Orrella dioscoreae: one gene and its partner. Each later gene encodes a partner of the first gene's protein in a complex. Links are inferred from orthologs where the notes say so. Each region holds a gene or a part of one and is shown on either strand. Other genes may lie near its edges. The genes, in order: trxB and trxA.

Region 1 (6,009 bases):
GTAGTTGGGTTCCCCCTGGGCCTTCAGGTGCTCGACGACGCGATGCACCTCGTCGTCGGACACGAAGGCGCCGTGCACGCGCACGGGCAGGCCCGTGCCGGGCGGCATGTAGAGCATGTCGCCCTGCCCCAGCAGCGCTTCGGCGCCCATCTGGTCGAGGATGGTGCGCGAGTCGATCTTGGACGACACCTGGAAGGCGATGCGGGTGGGAATGTTGGCCTTGATGAGGCCGGTGATGACGTCCACGCTGGGACGCTGCGTGGCAAGGATCAGGTGGATGCCCGCGGCCCGCGCCTTCTGCGCCAGGCGCGCGATGAGCTCTTCGATCTTCTTGCCCACCACCATCATCAGGTCGGCCAGCTCGTCGATCACCACCACGATCTGCGGCAGTTCGGACAGCGGCTCGGGCGCGTCGGGCGTCAGCGAGAAGGGGTTCGGAATGGGCTCTTCGCGCTTGGCCGCATCCTTGATCTTGGTGTTGTAGCCCGCCAGGTTGCGCACCCCCAGCTTGCTCATGATGCGATAGCGCTTCTCCATTTCCCCCACGCACCAGTTCAGCGCGTTGGCGGCGTGGCGCATGTCGGTGACCACGGGCGCGAGCAGGTGCGGAATGCCTTCATAGACGCTCATTTCGAGCATCTTGGGGTCGATCAGGATGATGCGGGTGTGGCTGGCATCGGCCTTGTAGAGCAGCGACAGGATCATGGCGTTGATCCCGACCGACTTGCCCGAACCGGTAGTGCCCGCCACCAGCAGGTGGGGCATCTTGGCGAGGTCGGCCACCACCGGATTGCCGGCGATGTCCTTGCCCAGCGCCATCGTCAGCACGGAATGGCTGGCATGGTAGGTCTGCGAGCCCAGGATCTCGGACAGGCGCACGGTCTGGCGGCGCGGATTGGGCAGCTCCAGGCCCATGAGGTTCTTGCCCGGAATGGTTTCGACCACCCGGATGCTGACCAGGCTCAGCGCGCGCGCGAGGTCCTTGGCCAGGTTGACGATCTGGCTGCCCTTCACACCGGTGGCGGGTTCGATTTCATAGCGCGTGATGACGGGGCCGGCCTGGGCCGCGACCACCACCACCTGGACGCCGAAGTCGGCCAGCTTCTTTTCGATGAGGCGCGAGGTGAACTCGATGGTTTCCGGCGTGACGGTTTCCACCGCCGCCTGGGGCGGATCCAGCAGGGAGATGGCGGGCAGGTCGCCATGCGCCGGATCGGCGAACAGCATCTGCTGCTTTTCCTTCTCGATGCGCTCGGACTTGGGCACCACCGTGATGGCCGGCTCGATGCGCACGGGCTGCTCGTGCACCAGCTTTTCCTGCTTGGCCACGACCTGCTCGGTGCGCACCTGCTTGGCGACCTCGCCGACCTTGCGGTCCTGGCGCGCCGCATAGGCATTGCGCAGGCGGCGCGCGCCCGTTTCGATCCAGGCGCCGACGCGTTCGGCCACCTGCAGCCACGAGAAATTGAAGAAGAGGCTCATGCCCACGGCCACCATCACCAGCAGCGCCAGGGTGGCGCCGGTGAAGCCCAGCGACTGGGCGGCCAGGCCCGACAGCGCCTGGCCGATGACGCCGCCCGCGCCGCTGCCGGCGTCGCTGCGGGCAGGCAGGGACATGCCGTAGGAGAAGAACCGCAGGGCTTCCAGGCCCACCGAGCCCACCAGCAGGATGAAGAAGCCGACGCCCTGCTCCCAGTGCACCCGCGGCAGCGTCTCCGGCTGGCCGCGCGTGCGCAGCTGGGTGGCCAGCCGGCGATAACCGGCGCGCACCCGGTGCAGCAGCAGGATGACCCACCACCAGGCGGAAAATCCGAACAGATACAGGAGGATGTCGGACAGATGCGCGCCGAAGACGCCGCCCTGGTTGTGCAGGGGCGCATCGGGCACGGAATGGGACCAGCCCGGGTCCTGGGGGTGCCAGGTTGCCAGGACGAGCGTAAGCCACACGGCAAGGGCCGCGAACAGGATCCAGCGGGCTTCGCGCAGCAACGACGACAGCCGTGCCTGCAAAGGGGACGGACCGTTGCGGGTGTTGCGGGAGGCGCGGGGGGAGGCTGCGGTGGTGCGAGACATGGGGGTCATTATAATTGGGCGTTACCGTGAAGGCTTTAGATACGAAAGGCTTTAGATACAGATGACCACGCCGAAACATGCAACCGTCCTGATCCTGGGATCCGGCCCCGCCGGCTACACCGCCGCCGTCTACGCCGCCCGCGCCAACCTGAACCCGGTGCTCGTCACGGGCCTGGCCCAAGGCGGCCAGCTGATGACCACCACCGATGTCGACAACTGGCCCGCCGACGCCGCCGGCGTCCAGGGCCCCGACCTGATGATGCGCTTCCAGCAGCACGCCGAGCGCTTCAACACCGAAATGCTGTTCGACCACATCGCCAAGGTCGACCTCACCAAACGCCCCTTCACCCTGACGGGCGACGCCGGCCAGGTCTATACCTGCGACGCGCTCATCATCGCCACCGGCGCCTCGGCAAAATACCTCGGCCTGCCGTCGGAAGAGGCCTTCATGGGCCGCGGCGTGTCGGGCTGCGCCACCTGCGACGGCTTCTTCTACCGCAACCAGGACGTGATCGTCGTGGGCGGCGGCAACACCGCGGTGGAAGAGGCACTGTACCTCTCGAACATCTGCCGCACCGTCACCGTCGTGCACCGCCGTGACAAGTTCCGCGCCGAGCCCATCCTGATCGACAAGATGATGGCGAAGGTCGAAAACGGCAACATGCGCCTGAAGCTCTTCTCCGAACTCCAGGAAGTGCTGGGCGACGACTCGGGCGTTACCGGCGCGCGCCTCCTGAACAGCCAGACCGGCCAGACCGAAGACCTGCCGGTCACCGGCGCCTTCATCGCCATCGGCCACCACCCCAACACCAGCATCTTCGAAGGCCAGCTGGACATGGAAAACGGCTACATCAAGACGCGCAGCGGCTTGAACGGCCTGGCCACCATGACCTCGGTGCCGGGCGTCTTCGCCGCCGGCGACGTGCAGGACCACGTCTACCGCCAGGCCATCACCAGCGCCGGCACGGGCTGCATGGCCGCGCTGGACGCCCAGCGCTGGCTGGAAAGCGCCGGCAACTGAAGAGGCGCCGCATGACTGTCGTTCATCACGGGGGCCGGGCATGAAGGGCGCCCGCCAAGGCTTCGGCGACCTCAAGGCACTGGCCAAGACGGCCGCCGACAACCAGCGCAAGGCCGAACGGCAAGCCGCGGCCCGTCCCGTCACGGCCGCCTCGGGCGCCGGGTCGGCCAGGGGCCAGGGCCCTGCCGCCACGCCCGCGGCGCCCGAGGACGTCGACGCGTTCCGCCGCCTGATGCAGTCCGTCACGCCCATCAAGACGGACCGCGTCGCGCGCGCCAACACGCCTGCCGCCCCCGCCGACGAGCAGCGGCGCCGCCGTGAATGGGCGATGGGCGGCCAGGCCGCCGCGCCCACGCCCGCCGCGCTGGAGCCGGTCTCGGACGAATATGTCTCGCGCCTGCTGACCGACGACGGCAGCGCCTTCGTGCGCACCGGCATGGCGCCGGACACCCTGCGCCAGTTGCGCCGGGGCGCCTGGGGCGTGCAGGCCGAGCTGGACCTGCACGGCATGACGGTGGAGCAGGCACGCCCCGCGCTGGCAACGTTCCTGAAGGCCGCCGTGGAGGCCGGCGCGCGTTGCGTGCGCGTCATCCATGGCCAGGGCCATCACTCCAGCGGCCCCCAGGCCGTGCTGCGCGACAAGGTCACGCGCTGGCTCGTGCAGCACGCCATCGTGCTGGCATTCGCCCAAGGCAAGGAAGCCGACGGCGGCGCGGGCGCGGTGCGGGTGCTGCTCAAGCAAGGCAGCGCCGGCAACTGAGATCAGGTGGCGTGGCGTGAGGGCCCAGCCCTCACTCGTCGCCACGGCGCACGAAATCCACCAGTTGCCGGGTCGCCGCGTCCGGGCGCGGCGTCAGCAGCGACACCACCACGGTCACCGCGAACGCCACGGGCGCGCCGAAGATGCCCGCGGCGATGGGCTGTATGCCCCACCACAGCGACACCGGCTCCGTGCGGGCGATGCCGAACAGCAGTTCGCGCAGCCAGGGTTCGGTGCGCGCCATGTACCAGGTGGTCACCGCCAGGCCGGCCAGGATGCCGCTGGCCGCGCCCCAGCGGTTGGCGCGCTTCCAGAACACGCCCATCACCAGCGCCGGGAAGAAGGTGCAGGCCGCGAACGAGAACGACGCCGTCACCATGAAGAGGATGTCGGCAGGCTTGCGCGCCGCCACCCAGGCCGCGCAGAAGGCCACGCCCAGCAACAGGATCTTCGACACCAGCACGCGGCGCGCGCCGCTCATGCGCGGCGACATCACGCGGAACCACGTGTCGTGCGACAGCGAGTTCGACAGGGTCAGCAACAGCCCGTCCGCCGTCGACAGCGCGGCGGCCAGCGCCCCCGCCGCCACCAGCCCTGAAATGACGTAGGGCAGCCCGCCGATCTCGGGCATGGCCAGCACCACCACGTCGCCGCCCATCTTGATCTCGGCGCGCTGCACGATGCCGTCGCGGTTCAGATCCACGATTTCCAGCAGGTGCGGGTCCACCGCGCTCCATGCCCCCACCCAGCTCGGCAGGTCCGCGAAGGAACTGCCCACCAGCTGGATCAGCACTTCGTGCTTGACCAGCACCGCCAGCGCAGGCGCCATGAAGTACAGCAGCAGGATGAAGGCCAGCGACCAGAACACCGACATGCGCGCATCGGACACCGATGGCGTGGTGTAGGACCGCATGAGGATGTGCGGCATGCCCGCCGTGCCCAGCATCAGGCACAGCACCAGCGCGATGAAATTGTTGCGCAGGTTGGCCTGCTCTTCGGGCGTGGGCTTGGGATAAGGCTCGGCGTGCGGCATGGCCGGCGCCGCCTGCGCGGCATAGGAATCGCGCGCCTGCGACCACGCGATGCGCGCGGCCTCGACGCTGGCCGGATAGATGGACAGTTCGCGCTCCAGCGTGCGGATGTCCACCATCGGCGCCTCGGCCTCCTTCAGCCCATCCAGCCGCTCGCGCAGGCGCGTGCGCTCCTGCGTCCACGAGGCGGGCAAGGCCTGCACGCGGGCCTGCATCTCGTCGGCGCGGAGCTGCCACATGGCCCGCACCGCGCGCTCCGCCGGGTCGAGGTCCAGCTCACGCTCGCGCTGCGTCACCTCTTCCAGCGCGATGCTGGCCGACCATTGCGGCACCGGGATGTCCGCGTGCTTGGCAGACAGCCAGAACACCGGCACCAAGTAGGCAATGACCATGATGATGTACTGCCCCACCTGGGTCCAGGTGACGGCACGCATGCCGCCCAGGAAGGAGCACACCAGCATGCCGCCCAGCGCGACGAAGATGCCCAGCTCGAACGAGATGCCCGTCATGCGCGTGGTGATGATGCCCACGCCATAGATCTGGGCGACCAGGTAGGTGAAGGAGCACAGCACCGCGCACGCCACGCCCGCCAGCCGCGGCAGGTCGCCGCCGTAACGCGCGCCCAGGAAGTCTGGGATGGTGTAGCGGCCGAACTTGCGCAGATAGGGGGCGAGCAGCAGCGCCACCAGCACATAGCCGCCCGTCCAGCCCATGATGTAGGCCAGGCCGCCATAGCCGGTCAGATAGAGCGTGCCCGCCACGCCGATGAAGGACGCCACCGACATCCAGTCGGCGGCAGTGGCCATGCCGTTGTAGACCGCCGGCACGCGCCGTCCCGCGACGTAGTACTCCTCGGGATCGGAGGTGCGACAGAGAATGCCGATGCCCGCGTACAGGCACACCGTCACCAGCAGGAAGACGTAGCCGATCCAGTTGCGCGGCATGCCCAGCACTTCCATCAGGGCAAGCACCCCGATCAGCGCGATGAAGCCCGCCGTGTAGAGCACATAGGTGCGGCGCAGGCCGACCTTGAAGGCGGTTTGGGACTCCGCGCCGAAGGGCATCAGTCGCCGCCGCCAGTCTGGTCGCGGGCGGCGCGGTCGGCCCGGTTTCGAAGGATGGCG
Region 2 (6,068 bases), 820 kb from region 1 along the record:
AGGTGACGGCGCGCTTCAAGCGGCTCGCGCTGGGCACGGCCCCCGAGCCGGGCGCGCAAGACCCGCCGGCGGCCAAGGCCGAGGGCGACGAGGAACCCAATTTCAGCGAGGATGCGCTGTCCGATCTGCCAGGCGTGGACTTGCGGGTGGATAGCCTGGCGCTGTATGGGCGCGAGCTGGGCGAGCTGGACCTGGAGGGCAGGAACCAGGAGCGTGGCCGCCGCTGGCAGCTGGATCGCCTGACCCTGAAAACGCCCGAAGGGACGCTGAGCGCGACGGGCACCTGGCGCACCAGCGGCCTGGATCGCGGCTTGACCACGGATGCGCGGCTGGAGGTGTCGGACCTGGGCAAGCTGCTGGGCCGCCTGGGATTCCCCGATCGGGTGAGCGGCGGACATGGCGAGATCAAGGGGGAATTGACCTGGCGCAACCTGCCGTGGCGGCACGATTATGCCGATCTCACGGGCACGCTGGATGCCAGCCTGGACAACGGCCGTTTCGTGCACCTGAAGTCACGCAGCGCGCGCCTGCTGGAGCTGCTCTCCTTGCAATCGGCGCAACGGCTGGCACGGCTGGACTTGAATCCGGCGTCGGCGCTGCGCGAAGGCTTCCCCTTCGATACGTTGCGCACGCAGCAGCGCTTTGCCAATGGCCGGGTCAGCACCGAGGGCTTCAAGGTGACGGGCCCGGCCGCGACCATCGTGCTGGCGGGCTCCACCGATCTCATCAATGAGCAACTGGACCTGCACGCCGTGGTGATTCCCAACCTGGACGCCAGCGGCGCGGCGATTGCCGCGGGCATCGCGGTCAATCCGATCATCGGGATCGGCGCGTTCCTGACGCAATGGCTGCTGAAGGCGCCGTTGGCGCGCGCCATGACGGCCGAGTACAGCGTGCACGGCAACTGGGAGGACCCCAAGGTCGAGCCCATCGATACCTCGGCCACCGGCCTGAAGGTCGAGCGTTCGACCGACCGCCTGCCGGAGCCGGTGGGCAACTGAGACCGGGCCGCGAGGGCCGGGCCGGATCGATTCCCGCGCCGCAAACGACGACGCCAGGCCGTCCCCTGGGGGCGCGAGCCTGGCGTCTGCGCGGGCGCAAGGGCCGCGAGGAGCCCTCCGGCCTGTGCCGGTCCTACTTCTTCATCATGTCGAAGAATTCGGCGTTGTTCTTGGTGGCGCGCATCTTGTCCATGATGAACTCCATGGATTCGATCTCGTCCATGTCGTGGATGAACTTGCGCAGCACCCAGACCTTCTGCAGCAGGTCGGGCTTGATCAGCAGTTCTTCGCGGCGCGTGCCCGACTTGTTCAGGTTCATGGCCGGATAGATGCGCTTCTCGGCCAGGCGGCGCTCCAGGTGCACTTCGGAGTTGCCGGTGCCCTTGAATTCTTCGTAGATCACTTCGTCCATGCGGCTGCCGGTCTCGATCAGCGCGGTGCCGAGGATGGTCAGCGAACCGCCTTCCTCGAGGTTGCGCGCGGCGCCGAAGAAGCGCTTGGGGCGTTGCAGGGCGTTGGCATCCACGCCGCCCGTCAGCACCTTGCCCGATGCGGGCACCACGGTGTTGTAGGCGCGCGCCAGGCGGGTGATGGAGTCCAGCAGGATCACCACGTCCTTCTTCATCTCGACCAGGCGCTTGGCCTTCTCGATCACCATTTCAGCGACCTGCACATGGCGGGTGGCGGGCTCGTCGAAGGTCGACGCCACCACTTCGCCGCGCACCGTGCGCTGCATTTCCGTCACTTCCTCGGGACGCTCGTCCACCAGCAGGACGATCATGACCGCGTCGGGGAAGTTGGTCGTGATGGCATGCGCGATGTGCTGCATCATGACCGTCTTGCCCGACTTGGGGCTGGCGACGATCAGGCCGCGCTGACCCTTGCCCAGCGGGGCGAAGATGTCCAGGATCCGGCCGGTGAAGTTCTCTTCGCTCTTGATGTCGCGTTCGAGCTTCATCGGCTGGTTGGGATGCAGCGGCGTCAGGTTCTCGAACATGATCCGGTGCTTGATGGACTCGGGCGGCACGCCGTTGACCTTGTCCACCTTGACCAGCGCGAAATAGCGCTCGCCGTCCTTGGGCGTGCGGACTTCCCCCTCGATCGAGTCGCCGGTGTGCAGGTTGAAGCGGCGGATCTGCGAAGGCGAGATGTAGATGTCGTCGGTGCTGGCCAGGTACGAGGTATCCGGCGACCGCAGGAAACCGAAACCATCGGGCAGCACTTCCAGGACGCCATCGCCAAAGATCTGCTCGCCCTGCTTGGCGCGGCGCTTCATGATGGCGAACATCAACTCCTGCTTGCGCAGGCGATTGGCGTTCTCGATTTCCAGGCCTGCGGCCATTTCCAGCAGCTGCGAGACGTGCTGCGCCTTCAGTTCATTGAGATGCATTGCTTGAGGGGGAAAGGGATAGGGAGGAGGGAATGCCGGCGGGCCACAGACGGGCCCGCGCGAAGAAAAACAATATTGGCGCAGTTTACAACGAACTGTCCAGGAATGCCGCGAGTTGGGACTTCGACAGGGCACCGACCTTGGTCGCGGCAACCTGGCCGTCCTTGAACAGCATCAGCGTGGGGATGCCACGGATGCCGTACTTGGCGGCGATGTCCTGGTTTTCGTCGACGTTGAGCTTGGCAACCGTCAGGCGGCCTGCGTATTCGCCGGCGACCTCTTCGAGGATCGGGGCGATCATCTTGCAGGGACCACACCAGGCGGCCCAGTAGTCGACCAGGACGGGTTGGCCGGATTGGATGACGTCGGCTTCGAAGCTGGCGTCGCTGACGGTCTTGATGTTTTCGCTCATGGTGATTGTCTCGCGGATATCGGGCCGCGCTGGCACGGGGGCCTGGGCCCGGGGAGCTGGGTACGAAGATGGTTCGGAAAGTTGAACGCCTGGGTCCCGCGTGGTTCCGCGCCAGCAGTGCGGGACGGGAACTGTAACGCAGGAAAGCATACCATCGAGAATACCACCGGCAGGCGGGGCGGACCCAAACGACCCTGCTCACTTCATGCCCGTTCCAGCTCGGACCGCGACAATCCTCGCGCTATCCGTAAAATGTCGGTTTTTTTCCACAGCAGTTGGGGATAACTTCTTGGCCACCACACCGCGATACACCGAATCCTCGATCCGGGTCCTGAAAGGGCTGGAGCCCGTGCGCCAGCGCCCGGGGATGTACACCCGCACCGAAAACCCGCTGCACATCGTGCAGGAGGTCATCGACAACGCCGCCGACGAGGCGCTGGCCGGCCACGGCAGGCAGGTGCAGGTCACCCTGCATGCCGACGGCAGCATCTCGGTCGAGGACGACGGCCGGGGCATCCCGGTCGGCCTGCATCCCGAGGAAAATGCGCCCGTCGTCGAACTGGTCTTCACGCGCCTGCACGCCGGGGGCAAGTTCGACAAGCAGGGCGGCGGCGCCTATGCCTTCTCGGGCGGCCTGCACGGCGTGGGCGTGTCGGTGACCAACGCCCTGGCCACGCGCCTGGAAGTCGTCGTCTGGCGCGACGGGGGCGTGCACCGCCTGGTCTTCGCCAATGGCGACGTCATCGAGCCCATCGCGCCGTTCCCCGAGGGCGGCCGCAAGAAATCGGGCACCCGCGTGCGGGTCTGGCCCGACGCCAAGTATTTCGACAGCCCTGCCATCCCGCTGGCCGAGCTCACCCACCTGCTGCGCAGCAAGGCCGTGCTGTTGCCGGGCGTGAAGGTGGTGCTGCGCAACGAGAAGACCCAGGACACCAAGACCTGGTTCTACGAAAAGGGCCTGCACGGCTACCTCGCCGAAGCCCTGGCCGGCGCCGAGTTGATGGTGCCGTTCTTCGAGGGCGGTGAATATGCCGGACGCGACCACGAGACCTTCGCCGAGGGCGAGGGCGCGCAGTGGGTGGTGGCCTGGACCGAGGACGGCAACGCCGTGCGCGAGTCCTACGTGAACCTCATCCCGACGCCTGCTGGCGGCACCCACGAGGCGGGCTTGCGCGAAGGGCTGTTCGCCGCCGTGAAAGGCTTCGCCGAGCTGCACAGCCTGCTGCCCAAGGGCGTGAAGCTGCTGCCCGAGGACGTGTTCGCCCGCGCCAGCTTCGTGCTGTCGGCCAAGGTGCTGGATCCGCAGTTCCAGGGCCAGATCAAGGAAAAGCTGAACAGCCGCGACGCGGTGCGCCTGGTCAGCGGCTTTGCCAAGACGGCCCTGGACCTGTGGCTGAACTCGAACGTGGAGTACGGCCGCAAGCTGGCCGAGCTCGCCATCCGCCAGGCCCAGGCGCGCGCGCGCTCTGCCCAGAAGGTGGAAAAGAAGAAGAGTTCGGGCGTGGCCGTGCTGCCGGGCAAGCTGACCGATTGCGAGTCCAGCGACGCCACGCGCACCGAAGTGTTCCTGGTGGAGGGCGACTCGGCAGGCGGTTCCGCCAAGATGGGCCGCGACAAGGAATTCCAGGCCATCCTGCCGCTGCGCGGCAAGGTGCTCAATGCCTGGGAAGTCGACCGCGACCGGCTCTTCGCCAACAACGAGATCCACGACATCTCGGTGGCCATCGGCGTCGATCCGCACGGTCCCGACCAGGAGGTGGATCTCTCGGGCCTGCGCTATGGCCGCATCTGCATCCTGTCGGACGCGGACGTCGACGGCTCGCACATCCAGGTGCTGTTGCTCACGCTGTTCTACCGCCATTTCCCGCGCCTGGTCGAACGCGGCCATGTCTATGTGGCGCGTCCGCCGCTGTTCCGCGTGGACGTGCCGGCGCAGGGCAAGCGTCCGGCGCGCAAGCTCTACTGCCTGGACCAGGGCGAGCTCGAGGCCGTGCAGGACAAGCTGCGCAAGGAAGGCGTGCGCGAAGGCGCCTGGAGCATCAGCCGCTTCAAGGGCCTGGGGGAAATGAGCCCCGTGCAGCTGTGGGAAACCACCATGAATCCCGACACCCGGCGCCTGCTGCCGGTGGGCTATGGCGAGATGGACGCGCTGGAAACGACGCGCATGTTCGACATGCTGATGGGCAAGGGCGAGTCGGCCCAGCGCCGCAGCTGGATCGAAGAGAAAGGCAACCTCGCTGAACTGGATATCTGACGCATATGAGTGAAGACAACCAAGCCGGTCTCTTCGACGCCGACGGCGGCGAAGCGGCCATCACGCTGGGCCGGTACGCCGAACAGGCCTACCTGGATTACGCCGTATCGGTGGTGCGCGGACGCGCGCTGCCGGACGTGGGCGACGGCCAGAAGCCGGTGCAGCGCCGCATCCTGTACGCCATGCAGTCCATGGGGCTGGCCTCGGGCGCCAAGCCGGTGAAGGCCGCGCGCGTGGTCGGTGACGTGCTGGGCAAGTACCATCCGCACGGCGACCAGGCCGCCTATGACGCGTTGGTGCGCATGGCGCAGGACTTCAGCCTGCGCTATCCGCTCATCGACGGCCACGGCAACTTCGGTTCGCGCGACGGCGACAACGCCGCCGCCATGCGATACACGGAAGCGCGCCTGACGCCGTTCGCCCGCCTGTTGCTGGACGAGCTGGACGAAGGCACGGTCGATTTCGGCCCGAACTACGACGGCAGCCAGCAGGAGCCCCACATGCTGCCCGCGCGCCTGCCGGTCATGCTGCTGAACGGCGCCTCGGGCATCGCGGTCGGCATGGCCACCGAGATTCCCGCGCACAACCTGCGCGAGGTCGCCCAGGCCTGCGTGGCGCTGCTGCGCAATCCCAAGCTGCCCGACAGCGAGCTGCATGCGCTGGTGCCGGGGCCCGATTTCGCGGGCGGCGGGCAGATCATCACGGCGCCCGCGGATATCGCGCAGATCTATGCTTCCGGCCGTGGGTCGCTGAAGGCGCGCGCGCGCTGGCAGTTCGAGGAAATGGCGCGCGGCCAGTGGCAACTGGTGGTGCACGAGTTGCCGCCTGGCGCCTCGTGCCAGAAGGTGCTGGAAGAGATCGAGGAAATCACCAACCCCAAGATCAAGACCGGCAAGAAGGTGCTGACGCCCGAGCAGCAGCAGGCCAAGGCCTTGATGCTGGGCCTGCTGGACGCCGTGCGCGACGAGTCGGGCAAGGACGCTGCCGTGCGCCTGGTGTTCGAGCCCAAGA

Evidence for each region.
Region 2: the proteins of trxB (region 1) and trxA are in contact, whole or in part, in a crystal structure (PDB 1F6M), measured with the Escherichia coli proteins. The link is inferred for Orrella dioscoreae from one-to-one orthologs.

What each region holds. Positions count from the first base shown.
Region 1 is NZ_LT907988.1:1,252,767-1,258,775, reverse strand. The notes cover bases 1,202-4,114. They hold trxB (thioredoxin-disulfide reductase), read left to right. Parts: upstream 1,202-2,134; coding sequence 2,135-3,094; downstream 3,095-4,114. Other genes in these bases: ODI_RS05695 (VC_2705 family sodium/solute symporter), read right to left, coding at 3,886-4,114; ODI_RS05700 (Smr/MutS family protein), read left to right, coding at 3,135-3,854; ODI_RS05710 (DNA translocase FtsK), read right to left, coding at 1,202-2,073. Outside these bases: more of ODI_RS05710, read right to left, coding at 1-1,201; more of ODI_RS05695, read right to left, coding at 4,115-5,949; ODI_RS22500 (DUF4212 domain-containing protein), read right to left, coding at 5,949-6,009.
Region 2 is NZ_LT907988.1:2,072,519-2,078,586, forward strand. What follows is about bases 1,141-4,112. They hold trxA (thioredoxin TrxA), read right to left. Parts: upstream 2,804-4,112; coding sequence 2,477-2,803; downstream 1,141-2,476. Other genes in these bases: rho (transcription termination factor Rho), read right to left, coding at 1,141-2,391; parE (DNA topoisomerase IV subunit B), read left to right, coding at 3,009-4,112. Outside these bases: ODI_RS09695 (YhdP family protein), read left to right, coding at 1-1,001; more of rho, read right to left, coding at 1,135-1,140; more of parE, read left to right, coding at 4,113-5,057; parC (DNA topoisomerase IV subunit A), read left to right, coding at 5,063-6,068. UniProt on the Escherichia coli protein: Participates in various redox reactions through the reversible oxidation of its active center dithiol to a disulfide and catalyzes dithiol-disulfide exchange reactions.